Regions from separate parts of the Nocardiopsis oceani genome, predicted to be linked through region 3. Evidence: riboswitches for the same ligand, from Rfam matches in the RefSeq annotation. Region 3 holds a riboswitch; each other region holds the start of a gene.
What was found. A riboswitch is a leader RNA that binds a small molecule or an ion and turns the genes downstream of it on or off. The one in region 3 is predicted to bind cobalamin.
Positions count from the first base shown of each region.

Region 1: another riboswitch for cobalamin. It lies ahead of cobN (cobaltochelatase subunit CobN); the one in region 3 lies ahead of ACYVDG_RS30330 (ABC transporter substrate-binding protein).
Region 2: another riboswitch for cobalamin. It lies ahead of metE (5-methyltetrahydropteroyltriglutamate--homocysteine S-methyltransferase); the one in region 3 lies ahead of ACYVDG_RS30330 (ABC transporter substrate-binding protein).

Region 1 is NZ_BAAHAR010000052.1:3,222-7,648, reverse strand. Features, by position in the region: gene cobN (cobaltochelatase subunit CobN) at 1-1,814, opposite strand, end outside; cobalamin riboswitch at 1,851-1,995, opposite strand; gene ACYVDG_RS27095 (ABC transporter ATP-binding protein) at 2,072-2,878, opposite strand; gene ACYVDG_RS27090 (FecCD family ABC transporter permease) at 2,956-3,972, opposite strand; gene ACYVDG_RS27085 (ABC transporter substrate-binding protein) at 3,969-4,427, opposite strand, start outside.
Region 2 is NZ_BAAHAR010000012.1:16,681-21,107, forward strand. Features, by position in the region: gene ACYVDG_RS08700 (polysaccharide deacetylase family protein) at 27-1,592, opposite strand; cobalamin riboswitch at 1,861-2,045, shown strand; gene metE (5-methyltetrahydropteroyltriglutamate--homocysteine S-methyltransferase) at 2,202-4,427, shown strand, end outside.
Region 3 is NZ_BAAHAR010000070.1:19,172-23,598, forward strand. Features, by position in the region: gene ACYVDG_RS30325 (FecCD family ABC transporter permease) at 1-928, opposite strand, end outside; gene ACYVDG_RS30330 (ABC transporter substrate-binding protein) at 1,000-1,947, opposite strand; cobalamin riboswitch at 2,092-2,274, opposite strand; tRNA gene ACYVDG_RS30335 (tRNA-Pro) at 2,429-2,502, opposite strand; gene ACYVDG_RS30340 (hypothetical protein) at 2,579-4,427, opposite strand, start outside.

The sequences.
Region 1 (4,427 bases), on a different contig from region 3:
GCGGCGATGTTGGCGTGCTCGTCGAGGAGCTGCTCCAGGCGGGCGATGTCGCCGTAGCTCTCGGCGCGGGCCATGGGCGGGACGAGGTGGTCCACGACGGTGGCGTGCGCGCGACGCTTGGCCTGGGCACCCTCGCCCGGGTCGTTGACCAGGAACGGGTAGATGAGCGGCAGGTTCCCGAGCACCGCGTCGGGGCCGCAGGCGGCGGACAGAGCGGCATCCTTGCCGGGCAGCCACTCCAGCGACCCGTGTTTGCCGAGGTGGACGACGGCGTCGGCGCCGAACCCGTGCTCCAGCCACCGGTACGCGGCCATGTAGTGGTGGCTCGGCGCGAGTTCGGGATCGTGGTAGATCGCGATGGGGTTCTCGCCGAAGCCGCGCGGGGGCTGGACCAGGACCACGACGTTGCCCGCCCGGAGCGCGGCCAAGACGAGTTCGCCCTCGTCGTTGACGTAGAGCTTGCCGGGGGCCGGACCCCAGGTCTCGGCCATGGCGTCCTTGAGGGAGGCCGGGAGGCCCTCGGTCCAGGCGGCGTACTGCTCGGGGGCGATGCGTACCTGGGCCTCGGTCATCTGTGCCGTGGTCAACCAGTCCTCGTCCTGGCCGCCGGCCTCGATGAGGCTGTGGATGAGGGCGTCGCCTGCCTCGGTCTCGTCCGGCAGGTCCAGGCCGGGCAGGGCGTCGGGCTCGCCCAGGTCGTAGCCGTCCTCGCGGAGCCGCCGCAACAGGCGCACCAGGGAGCGGGGGGTGTCGAGACCGACCGCGTTGCCGATGCGGGAGTGCTTGGTGGGGTAGGCCGAGAGCACGACGGCAAGGCGCTTCTCGGAGGCCGGGACCTGGTGCAGGCGGGCGTGGGAGGCGGCGATCCCGGCCAGGCGGGCGCAGCGCTCCAGGTCGGCGGTGTAGCGGGGCAGGCCGTCCTCGTCGATCTCCTTGAAGGAGAACGGCACGGTGATGATGCGCCCGTCGAACTCGGGGATCGCGATCTGGGTGGCGGAGTCGAGCGGGCTGACGCCCTCGGCGGCCTCTTCCCAGTCGGCGCGGGAGCTGGTCAGGCACAGGCCCTGCAGGACCGGGATGTCGAGGGCGGCGATACGTTCCACGTCCCAGGCCTCGTCGTCCTCACCCGCGCTCGCGGACGCGGGGACACTGCCGCCGGCGGCCAGGACGGTGACGATGAGGAGGTCGAAGTCGCGCAACGCCTCGAACAGGTCGTCGGGGGCCGAACGCAGCGACCCGGCGAAGACCGGCACACCGACGGCGCGGCCCGTGGCGTCGACGGCGTCGGCGAGGGCGTGGGCGAAGGCGGTGTTCCCGCCGGCCTCGTGGGCGCGGTAGTAGAGGATGCCGACCTTGGGAAGCGACGGGTCCTGTGGGACCTCGCGCTCGGCCAGGCCCCACAGGGGCACGTGCTGCGGCGGTTCGAACCCCTCGCCGGTCAGCAGCACGGTGTCGGACAGGAACGCGTGCAGGCGGTCGAGGTTGGTGGGTCCGCCCTCGGCCAGGTACCGGTGGGCGTCGGTAACCACACCCATGGGAACCGTGGAGCGCTCCATGAGTTCGGCGCTGGGCTGCTGTTCACCGCTGAGCACCACGAGCGGGGTGCCGCGCTCGCGGACCGCGGCCAGGCCCGACCACAGGTCGTGCGGGGATCCCAGCATCCGGACCACGACGAGGTCGGCGCCCTCGACGGCTTCGGTGAGTTCGGTGTCGGTGGCACGCGAGGGGTTGGCCCACACGTACGCGGAGCCACTGGCCCGCGCAGAGAGCAGATCGGTGTCGGACGTGGAAAGCAGCGCGATCCGTACCGTCATGGCCGGAATTCCTCCCCAGGGGTTCTCGCCCCGTCGATGGTCGGACCGCTCGTGGACAGTGTCTGACTTGCACCTGGTGGGAGGTGTCACAGTGGCGGAACCGTCCCGGACTCGCACCGGGTTCCTGTGCCACGAACGAGGAGCTCACACACTAACGGGCGCCGCGAGCCGACTCGCGACGGGCCTCCCCTTTCCAGGGCCGCCGACCGCAGGAACGTACGGCGAGCGGCACTCCGTTCGAGAGGCGCACAGCGCGGTCATGTAGTGGGCTCGTGCCCCGGGAGCGGTCGGGAGCCCGGTTGCTCCGGATCCCGGCGGCGCAGGAACCGGACGACGGGGCGCTCACCGTCGGTGGTGACCTCGGCCCGGACCCCGTAGACCTCTCCTATGAGCTCGGGTGTCAGCACCTGGCCCGGCGACCCCTCCGCCACCGCCCGACCGGCTCGGAGCACGACGAGCCGGTCGCAGTACATCGCGGCCAGGTTGAGGTCGTGCAGCGCGATCACCGTGGTCACGGGCAGGCTCACGGCCAGCTCCAACAGGTCGAGCTGGTACTGGATGTCGAGATGGTTGGTGGGTTCGTCGAGCAGGAGCTCACTGGGTTCCTGAGCCAGGGCCCGGGCGATCTGGACCCTTTGGCGCTCCCCACCGGAGAGGGTGTGCCAGGACTGCTCGGCACGGTCGGTGAGCCCGGTGCGTTCCAGGGCCGTGTCGACCGCGCGCAGGTCGTCGGTGGAGACCGGGGTCCAGGCGCGGCGGCGCGGGATACGCCCCAAGGCGACGACGTCGCGCACGGTCATCTCGGTCTGGGTGTGGGAGTTCTGCTGGACCACGGCCACACGCCGGGCCACCGCCCGGCGGCCGATGCGCGGCAACGGGTCCCCGTCGAGGGTGACCGTCCCGGCGGTGGGTCCGAGAACCCCCGCGAGGAGCCGGAGCAGGGTGGACTTGCCGGATCCGTTGGGGCCCAGCAGTCCGACCGTCTCACCGGGGCGCGGGGCGAGGGTGACCCCGTCGAGCACGATGCGGTCGGCGATCCGGTGCACCACACCGTCGGCGCGCAGGTGGCCGCCCCCGGAACCGGCCTCGGGAGGACCGTTGCCGGACCATCCGTGGCCGGGGGAACTGGATCCGGACGATCTCACGTCTGCCTCCTCGAGCGGTACAGAACGGCGATGAAGGCGGGCACGCCGACGAGCGAGGTGACCACACCCACAGGGATCTCCTGCGGGTCCAGGACGGTACGGGCCAGCGTGTCCACCCACACCAGGAACACGGCCCCGATCAGCGCGGTCACCGGAAGCAGCCGGGCATGCATCGACCCGGTCAGGATCCGGGTGGCGTGCGGCAGGATCAGCCCCACGAACCCGACCGCGCCCACGCTGCTCACGAGTGCGGCGGTGAGCAGGGCCGTCGCGGTCAGCAGCAGCACACGCGCCCGCGCCACACGCACGCCGAGCGAGGCCGCGGCCTCCTCCCCGAAAGCGAACGCGTCCAAGGTGGTGGTGTGGGCCAGGCACACGGCCAGCACGACCACCAGGACCCCCGCGCACAGAACCACATCGGCCCAGCCCACGTTGCTGAAGGAACCCAGCAGCCAGAAGAGCACGCCCTGCGTGGTCTCGGCGTCGGCCGACATGAGCACGATGAAGGAGGTCAGGGCCGAGAAGAGCTGCATGGCAGCGACCCCGGACAGCACGACCCGGTCCATGGTCCCGCCGAGGGTGTGGCTGAGCAGCATGACCATCCCGAAGGAGAGCAGCGCACCGAGGAACGCCCCGGCCGACAGGGACAGCACCCCGGCGCCCCAACCGAGCACGATCACCGCGACCGCACCGGTGGAGGCGCCGGACGAGACCCCGAGCACGAAGGGGTCGGCCAGCGGGTTTCGCAGCAGGGACTGCATGACCGCACCGCACAGGGCCAGTCCCGCCCCGCACACCGCGGCGATGAGGGTGCGCGGCATGCGCAGGTCCCACACGATGCCGTCCTGGATGGGGGTCAGAGGGCTCTCGCCGATCCCGAGGCGGGCACCGAGCGAGGACCACACCTCGCCGGGGGTGATGGCCGCGGGGCCGATGGTCACAGTCACCGAGACCGACACCGCCAGCGCGACCAGCCCGCCCACCAGGAGCAGGGTCAGACGGGCGCCTCTCACTGGGCGAGTCCGAGATCCCGAAGTCCGTCGGCCACCTGCTCGACGCCCTCGACGGTCCGGATCGAGGGGTTCATGGCCTGGCCGCTGAGCAGGACGTAGCGCTCCTCCTGCACGGCGGTCAGGTTGCTGGTGGCGGGGTGGTCCTCCAGGAAAGCGATCTTCTCCTCGGCCGACTCGGCGGTTTGGGAGTCGCGCGTGAGGTCGCCGAGCACGATGACGTCGGGGTCGCGGTCGGCGACGGTCTCCCAGTTGATCTGGGGCCACTCCTCATCGGTGTCGTCGAAGGCGTTCTCCGCGCCGATCTCCGCCGTGATGGCCCCGGGCGCACCGCAGCAGCCGGCGAGGAAGGGGGACTCGGAGTTGGCGAACCAGTACATGAGGGAGACGTCGGAGGCGTCGAGTCCCTCGGTCGCGGTGTCCACGCGGCTCTGGAGTTCGCCGACGAGTTCGTCACC
Region 2 (4,427 bases), on a different contig from region 3:
CCCGGGCCGGGATCGCGCACCGGGAGTCACTCTTCGTCGCCGGCGGCATCCTCCTCAGCGTCGTCCTCGTTCTCCTCGTCGTCCGTCTCCGGGGGTTCGGGGAGGCCGTCGTCGTAGGTCTGGCCGGGCTCGGTGGTGCCCAGCATCTGGGTCACCGTGACCATGGTGTACCCGCGTTCGTCCAGTTCACGAATGATGTCGACGGAGGCGTCGATGGTGGTGTCGTGGATGTCGTGCATGAGTATGATCGCGCCGTCCTCGGCGCCGTCGACGGCGCGCTCGGCCACCAGGTCGGCATCGCGGTCCCTCCAGTCGCTGGTGTCCACGCTCCACATGATCTGCGCCAGCCCGAGGTCCTCGGTGACCTCGGCGACGGTGTCGTCGGTGGCGCCGTAGGGCGGGCGCATCAGGTCCATCGTGTAGGCGGTCTCCCGGTACACCAGGGCCTGGGTCGCCTCCAGGTTGTCGCGGGCCGACCCCGCGCTGGTCTCGGTCAGGTTCGGGTGGCTCAGGGTGTGGTTGGCCAGCTCGTGGCCCTCCGCGTAGGTGCGGCGCAGGATCCACGGGTTCTCCATCACCGGGTGGCCGGTCACGAAGAAGGTGGCGCGGGCGTCGTGCTCGTCCAGGGCGTCCAGCAGCTCGGGGGTCCTGCCGCCGGGGCCGTCGTCGTAGGTCAGGGCCACGCAGTCGGTGTCGGGGTCGGAACAGTCCACAGCTTCCTCGTACGGGGCCAGCTCGCCGGGCGCACCCTCCGCGGAACCGTCCCTGTCCGTCTCGGGGGCCTCGTCCACGGAGAACTCCTGCACGCCCGTGGTGGCTGCCTCGCGCACGCGCAGCCCCAGGTCGGACAGGAGGGCGTCGGCCTCGTCGCGGTCGATCACGGCGTGGATCCGGCCCTCGTCGGCCGGGGCGACCTGTCCGGCGTCGAACTCCACCACCAGGTCACCGTCGGGGTTGAAGCCCACCGAGTCGTAGAGGGCGCTGATCGGGTGCAGGGCGGAGGACTCGGCGGGGCCGTCGGCCACGGCCTCGCGCACCTGGTCGTTGAGCTCGTCCAGTTCCTCCTGCCCGGCGAGCAGGTGGGTGGAACCGTGGACGGTGCCGGTCTCGGTCTCGTACCAGAAGGTGCTGTTGCCCTCGCGGGTCTCCTCGGAGTCGGTCTCCTCGGTGGTGATCCGAACCCCGAGGATCCCCTCTTCGGCCGCGGTCAGGCCCCATTCGCCCGTGAACGAACTCGCACCGGGGTTGGCGGCGTCGAAGGCGTGCACCTGGGCGGTCAGGGTGCGGTCCAGGAAGTCGGTCAGCGGCGTGGCGTTCGGGATGACGGGGTAGGCGACGCTGACGTCGCTGTCGCCCTCGTAGTCGATCTCGGTCTCGTCGATGCCGGAGACCGCGTCGGGGTCCACGGTCGTGAGTTCGTCCGGTTCACCGGTGGCCGGGAGGCGTTCCTCTTCAACCTCGGGTGGGTTGGCCGCGTTCTGGGCGTCGGCCGGTTCCCCGAGGGCACCCGAGGACCGGGTCGCCAACAACACCAGCCCCAGTAGGACGACTATGGCGATCACGACCGTCATAAGGGGGCGATCGGGGGCCATCGTCGGGCGGACCTGCTGATTCACCTGTGTTTCTCCACGTTCATCGTCAGACGAACATTCGCGGGGAGGCGGGGGCGCGCTCTCCCACGTAACTCTGTTGTCGGGTGTGATGCCGGGCACACGGCGGGGGTTTCGCGTCGCGGCTCCGGGTTCGGCTCGTGGCCGGGGGCGGCCATGCCGGGTTCAAGGGCGGAGGGGGCTCTCCCTATACTTGCAGTCGTGGAAGGTACACGCTCCATACTTTTCGCCCCGGACCCCATCCGGGGCGGGTGGTGCGTGTCGAGAGAGGGAACCCGGTGCGAATCCGGGACTGCCCCGCAGCGGTGAGTGGGAACGACCGTCGCCATAAGCACTGGTGTACCGACCGGAACAGTCGGAAAACCGGGAAGCGGTGACTGCTAGGAAAGCCGGCTCTGCAGCCGGAAACGCCCACGAGTCCGAAGACCTGCCTCCACCCGGCGGCGCACCCGTGCCGCCGGTGGTCCCGTGCCCCGAGGGAGGGCCGAGGACGGAGACGACCGTGCGCGCATGACGCGCGCGTTTCGGTGTGTCCGCGTCCTCGCTCACCTCGCGGCCGGGATCTGGCTTTCGACGAGGGAGAGAAGCTACATGGCCAAGAACTCGGCGGCCTCCCAGCCGTCCGTTCGTTCGACGGTGCACGGTTACCCGCGCATCGGTCCCGACCGCGAACTCAAGCGCGCCAGCGAGTCCTACTGGAAGGGCGGCACCACCGCCCAGGAGCTCGACGCTGTCGCCGCCGGCCTCCGCAAGGGCGTCTACGCCCAGCTGCGCGAGGCGGGCGTGGACGACATCCCCTCCAACACGTTCTCCTACTACGACCACGTGCTGGACACGGCGGTCCTGTTCGACCTCGTGCCGTCCCGCTTCACCTCCCCGGCCCAGGCCGAGGACCGGGACGAGCAACTGCGCCGCTACTTCGCCCTCGCCCGCGGTGAGCAGGGGGCCCCTCCGCTGGAGATGACCAAGTGGTTCGACACCAACTACCACTACCTCGTCCCCGAACTCTCCCCGAGCACCAGGCCTCGCCTGGTCGGTGACAAGCCCGTCGCCGAATTCCGCGAAGCCTCCGAGGCCGGATTCCAGACCCGCCCCGTGCTGGTCGGTCCGCTGACCTTCCTACTGCTGTCCAAGGCCGCCGACGACGCCCCCGAGGGCTGGGAGCCCATCGAGCTGCTCGACCAGCTCCTGGACGCCTACACCAAGCTCCTGGGCGACCTGAAGGCGGCGGGCGCCACCGAGGTCCAGCTCGACGAGCCGATCCTGGCGACCGACGAGGGCCGTGCCGCCGTCGGCCACCTGGAGCGCGTCTACCAGCGCCTGGGTGCCCTCACCGAGCGCCCCTCGCTGCTGGTCTCCGCCTACTTCGGCTCCATCGGCTCCGCCGCCCTGCGCGTGCTCAAGGAGTCGCCGGTGGAGGCGGTCGGCCTGGACCTGGTCACCGACAACGAAGGAGTCGCCGACCTCACCGCGGTCACCGGTCTGGGCGCCACCCGCCTGGTCGCGGGTGTCGTGGACGGCCGCAACGTCTGGCGCGCCGACCTGCCCGCCACCGTCGCCGAACTCGGCACCCTGCTGGGCTTCAGCGACGAGCTCACGGTGAGCACCTCCTGCTCTCTGCTCCACGTCCCCATCGACCTGGACGCCGAGACCGAACTCGCGCCCGAGCTGCGCGAGGCCCTGGCCTTCGCCAAACAGAAGGCCAAGGAGGTGGCCCTCCTGGGCCGCGTGCTCTCCGAGGGCGGCGACGCCGAACTCGGGGCGTCCGAGCCCCGGACCCCGGCCTTCACCGACGCCCGGGTGCGCGCCCGTCTGGACGCCCTGGGCAAGGACGCCTACGAGCGTCCCGAGGACCGCGGGGCGCCCAGCGAGGTCACGCTCACCACGACCACCATCGGCTCCTTCCCGCAGGTCCCGGAGCTGCGCCGGGCCCGTGCCGCGCACCGCCGCGGCGAGCTGCCCACGGAGGAGTACCACCAGGTCCTCCGTTCGGAGATCGACCGCGTCATCGCGCTCCAGGAGGACATCGGCCTGGACGTCCTCGTCCACGGTGAGCCCGAGCGCAACGACATGGTCCAGTACTTCGCCGAGCAGCTGGACGGCTACGCCACCACGCTGAACGGCTGGGTGCAGTCCTACGGTTCGCGCTGCGTGCGTCCGCCGATCCTGTTCGGTGACGTCTCGCGCCCTGAGCCGATGACGGTCGAGTGGATCACCTACGCCCAGTCGCGCACCGACAAGCCGGTCAAGGGCATGCTGACCGGTCCGGTCACCATGCTCGCCTGGTCGTTCGTCCGCACCGACCAGCCGCTCGGGGAGACCGCCCGCCAGGTCGGTCTGGCCCTGCGAGACGAGGTCGCCGACCTGGAGCGCGCGGGTATCCGCCACATCCAGGTGGATGAGGCCGCCCTGCGCGAGCTCCTGCCGCTGCGCGACGAGCAGCGGCAGGCGTACCTCGACTGGGCGGTCAACTCCTTCCGACTGGCCACGTCGGGGGTCGCGGGAAGCACGACCATCCACACGCACATGTGCTACTCGGAGTTCAACCAGATCGTCGGCGGCATCGAGGCGCTCGACGCCGACGTCACCAGCGTCGAAGCGGCCCGTTCACGGATGGAGCTGGTCGAGGAGCTGGGGCGGCGCGGCTACAAGCGCGGCATCGGCCCGGGCGTCTACGACATCCACTCGCCTCGGGTGCCCTCGGTGGACGAGATCGAGGGTTCACTGCGCCTGGCGGCCGCGCACGTCGATGCCGGGAACCTGTGGGCCAACCCGGACTGCGGTCTGAAGACGCGCGGTTACGCCGAGACCGAGCAG
Region 3 (4,427 bases):
CCCGGGCGACAACATCGACCCAGATGAGGAACGTCGCGCCGACGAGCGCCGAGAGCGGCAGTACCAGCCGGTGGTCCGGGCCGACCAGCGCCCGCACAGCGTGCGGGATCAGCAGCCCCACGAACCCGATGGTCCCGGAGCCGGCCACCAGCACGCCGGTCACAAGGGCGCATACGACCAACAGCACCCACCGGGTCCGCTGGACGTTGATGCCGAGGCTGGTGGCAGTGTCCTCGCCGAACGCGAACGCGTTCAGCTGCCGGGCAGCGACACCGAAGACCAGCAGCCCGATCAGCACGGCGAGCGCCATGGTGTACACGGTCGGCAGCCGCGCCGCCGCCAACGACCCGGACAGCCAGAACTGCGCTTCCTGGGTGGCGTGCGGGTCGGCGACCCAGATGATCAGGAAGGAGGTGACGGCGGAGGCAAAGGCCCCCACGGCGACCCCGGCGAGGATCATGCGGGTGGGCGTGAGCCGGCCGGACCGTTGCCCGAGAGCCAGCACGAGCATGAACGCGCCCAGCGCGCCGACGAACGCGCCGCCGGCCACGCCGAGGCTACCGATGCTCAGGCCGGCGACGATCACCGCGACCGCCCCGAGTGACGCGCCCGAGGAGATGCCGAGCAGATAGGGGTCGGCCATCGGGTTGCGCGTCAGGGTCTGCATCACGGCACCGACGATCGCGAGGCCGCCGCCGACCAGCGCCGCCGCGAGCACGCGCGGCAGACGCATCTCCCACACGAGGTTCGCGCGGAGGTCGGTGACGCCGTCGACGCCGTACAGCCCGAGCATGTCGATACGCAACCAGGCCAGGCCGAGCCGGTCGGTCGCGACGGTCCACACCTCGCGGACCGACAGGTCGCTCTGTCCGATGGTGGCCGAGACGCCGATCGACACCGCCAGCAGTACGAAGGCGACCGGGAACATGACGCCCAGCGACCGGCCCCTACCGGGCGGCGCGGCCGTGGGCTGCTGGGCCTTTTGGCGGGGGGCGAGTCTCATTGGTCGGTACCGTCGGCGAGGTACGCGCCGATCTCCTCGATGGCGGTGACGTTCTGCAGTCCCGGGGTGGTCTGCGCGAACGGCAGCACGACGACCGCGTCCTCACGGAACGTCCGCAGCTCACGCAGTGTCGAGTCGTCCTCGACGAACGAGAGCTTGTCGTCGACGTCGTCCCCGCCGAAGTCGGCGACGACGACGAGGTCGGGGTCCCGCTCGACGACCTGCTCCCAGCTGGTACTGGACCAGTGGTCGGGAAGGTCGTCGAAGGCGTTGTTCACGCCGAGTTCGCGCAGGATCATGCCGGGGGCTCCGCAACAGCCTCCGGCGGTCGGACCGTCGCCGGTACCCATGTCCCACCAGAAGACGTCGAGGTCCCCGACATCGTCCGGCAGGTCGGCGCGGACCGCGGTGAGGGCCTCCTGCTGTTCGGCCGCGATCTCTTCGGCCTGGTCCTCGGCTCCGAGCAGCGTGCCGACCTCGCGCAGTTCGGTCCAGATCTCGTCGAACTCCAGCGGCTGCTCGTCGTCGCGGTCGGGGCAGCGGCCGGGTGAGAGGTAACTCTGGACGCCGAGATCGTGCAGTTCCTCGCGACTGGCGACCCCTCCGTCCTCCCGGAACGCGCTCGGATAGACCGAGTAGATGAAGTCCGGTTCGGTCTCCAGGATCGCTTCGGAGCTCGGGTAGTCCTCCCCGCCGGGATCGAGGACGTCGATGTCCTCGGCCTTGGGCTTCAGGTCCTCGCGCATGCGGTCCAGGTCGCCGACGGCGCCGACGATGCGGTCCTCGACGCCCAGCTCGATCAGGTTCTCGATCGTGGTCAGGTTCATGGCGAAGATGCGCTCCGGCGGGGCGTCGAACTCGACTTCCATGCCGCAGTTCTCGACGCCGAGGCCGTCGGAGGCCGCGGACGAGGAGTCGGATTCGGCGCTTGTGCAGCCTGCCAACAGAAATACCGCGGCGGACAGTACCGCGGGCGCACGGCGGGGGAACCGATGACCGGTGACTCGCACAGTAGGGGGGCGGGCAGAAGGGGGACGGACAGAAGGCACGGCAAACAAGGCCAGGGCCGCCTTTCCACACCTCGTGGATGGATCGGACACGCCGTGGCCGGTCTCCTGGCTGACGGGTCGAACAGTCACGCAGCGTCTTCCCAGACCACCCTGTGGTCCAGTGACCCCGTTCGCGGGAGCGCATGACCTTCCCGATCACAGTGGCGAGGGCCGCACCGGTCTTACACCGGCTTCCCGAACACCACGACGGCGTGGACTTTATCACCAGGCATGGGTACACATTTTCGGCGGCACCCCCTTGCTGCACCCGCGCTCAACGCCCACCGACGCCGGTTCAACCCCTCTTCCACCACGCCCAGGGCGCAGAAAGGGGCCCGCCTGACGACGAGCCCCTCAACGACCTGCTATTTCTCTGTCGGGACGGCGGGATTTGAACCCACGACCCCTTGACCCCCAGTCAAGTGCGCTACCAAACTGCGCTACGTCCCGTCCGCTGCGCGGCGGCCGTTTCCGACCCCGCCAACAGGTAAAACCTTACCGCATTCCGGGGGTGGCTCGAACCAGGTCAGCCCCGGGGGCCGGGGCCCACACCGACGACGTGGGCACGGTCCCCGGCGGAAAGGCCGGAGACCACAACCGTCTCCGGGGCAAGTGCCACACCGAAGGGGGAACCGTCCGGGGACAGGCCCTCGGCTGCCGTGTCGAGCGGGATCGTGACGGGGTCGGATCCCCACTCTGCAACGAGCAGGGCGGTCGGCTCCTCGTCGCCCGCGTGGACCGCCGCGAACACTCCGGAATCCGCAATGACGCTGTCCGGGTCGGGGTGCTGGGCGGTGAACACGAGGCTCTCCAGGGCCTCGGGCTCAGCGGTCTCCCCCCGGGGTACAGCGACCTGCGGTTGCACCATGCGGTACTCGACCCGGTCGGCGCCGTCGGTCCCTTCGGGCTCTTCGGTCCCTTCGGGCTTTTCGGTCCCTTCGGGCTCTTCGGTCTCGGTGTACAGCAACCGTTCTCCCCGAAGGGGGACCGCACTGGCGGGCAGGTCCTCGGCGATCACGTCGCCGGCCCTGCTCTGGAAGGCCAGCACGCCGGGATCGTCGCCGCCGTAGCGGACCACCGCGGCCCAGCCGTCCGGGGCCGCATCCACTTCCTCCACCGGACCGGGGACGTCGTGGCCGCCGTACGGGCTGCCGTCCTCGTGCAGGAGCCGCACTTCGTGCTCCCGGTCGTCGTCGCCCTCCCGGTCGTCTTCGCCCTCCCGGTCCTCGGGGTCCGGCGTGCACTCCTCGGGGACCAGGATCCTGGGGCCCGCGAGGACCGGGGCACCGACCTGTCGGCACCCCGCCTCAGGTGCGTACCGGGCCTCGTCCTCCGTCCCCTCCTGCTCGTGCGCCCGGACCGAGAGGACGTCCTCCTCCACCTGCACGAACGTGGTGGTGGTCAGGAGCACCTCGTCCACCTTCCGGTGGATCCGGTGGTCACCGACCAGCTTCCCCGTACCGGCCTCCAGAACGGCCAGCGACCTCTGCTGGTGTTCCTCCCGCTCGGCGTCCTCGTACAGCACCGCGACCCGCTCGCCGTCGAAGCTGGCGTCGGCCCACAGGACCTCGCCGACCGGCTGGAACCGCCAGCGCTCAGTGCCGTCCCGGCTGTCCAGGGCCCACACCCCCTGGCCGCCGACGACCAGCGCACCGTAGCCCGTGGCGACCACCTCAGCCTCGCCCGCCGAACCCTCTTCCGGGTGCTCCCACACCCAGGCCGCGTCGTCCCCGTCCTCCAGGGCTGCCGCCTCGGCCTGGCCGAAGGGTTCGGCGGCGGTACTCGCTCCGGCAGCGGTGCGCGGCCCGGCGAGCGTGTGCACGGCCGGGTCCCGTTCGAGAACGGTGGGAGTGGCGAACGCCGTCAGCACCACGACCGGGAGCAGCCCGGCCAGAACGGCCTGGCGGCGGGGCCACCCCGTTGCGGGCCGCAGTGGTTCGGGGCGTCCGCCCACGGCGAGCGCCCCGGCACCCACCAGCAGTGCCAGCGCACCCATGAACCAGAGGTCGGAGATCGACGCGAAGTCGACCAGGACGTCGGGCAGGACCGCTTCCTCCCCGGCCACCCGATCTTCGGGCTCGTCCGGGACGCCGGTCTCACCCCGAGCACCAGGGAGTTCCCGCAGGGCCACGTGGAACGCCAGGAACAGCACCAGGGCGGCGGCCGCCCGGATCATCCCCGAACCCTCGCCCGGGTTGGGGTCGTACTGGTCCACGGGCCGCTGCTCACCGCCCTTCAGTGCCCAGACCGCGGCGAGCAGCACCACCGCGCCGCACAGCCCCCAGTGGAGCATGGTCGCCCCGGGCCACTCTGCGGGACTCAGCAGCAGGGCGGACGCGATTACCAGGGCGCCACCGAGGACGGCGCCGGTGCCG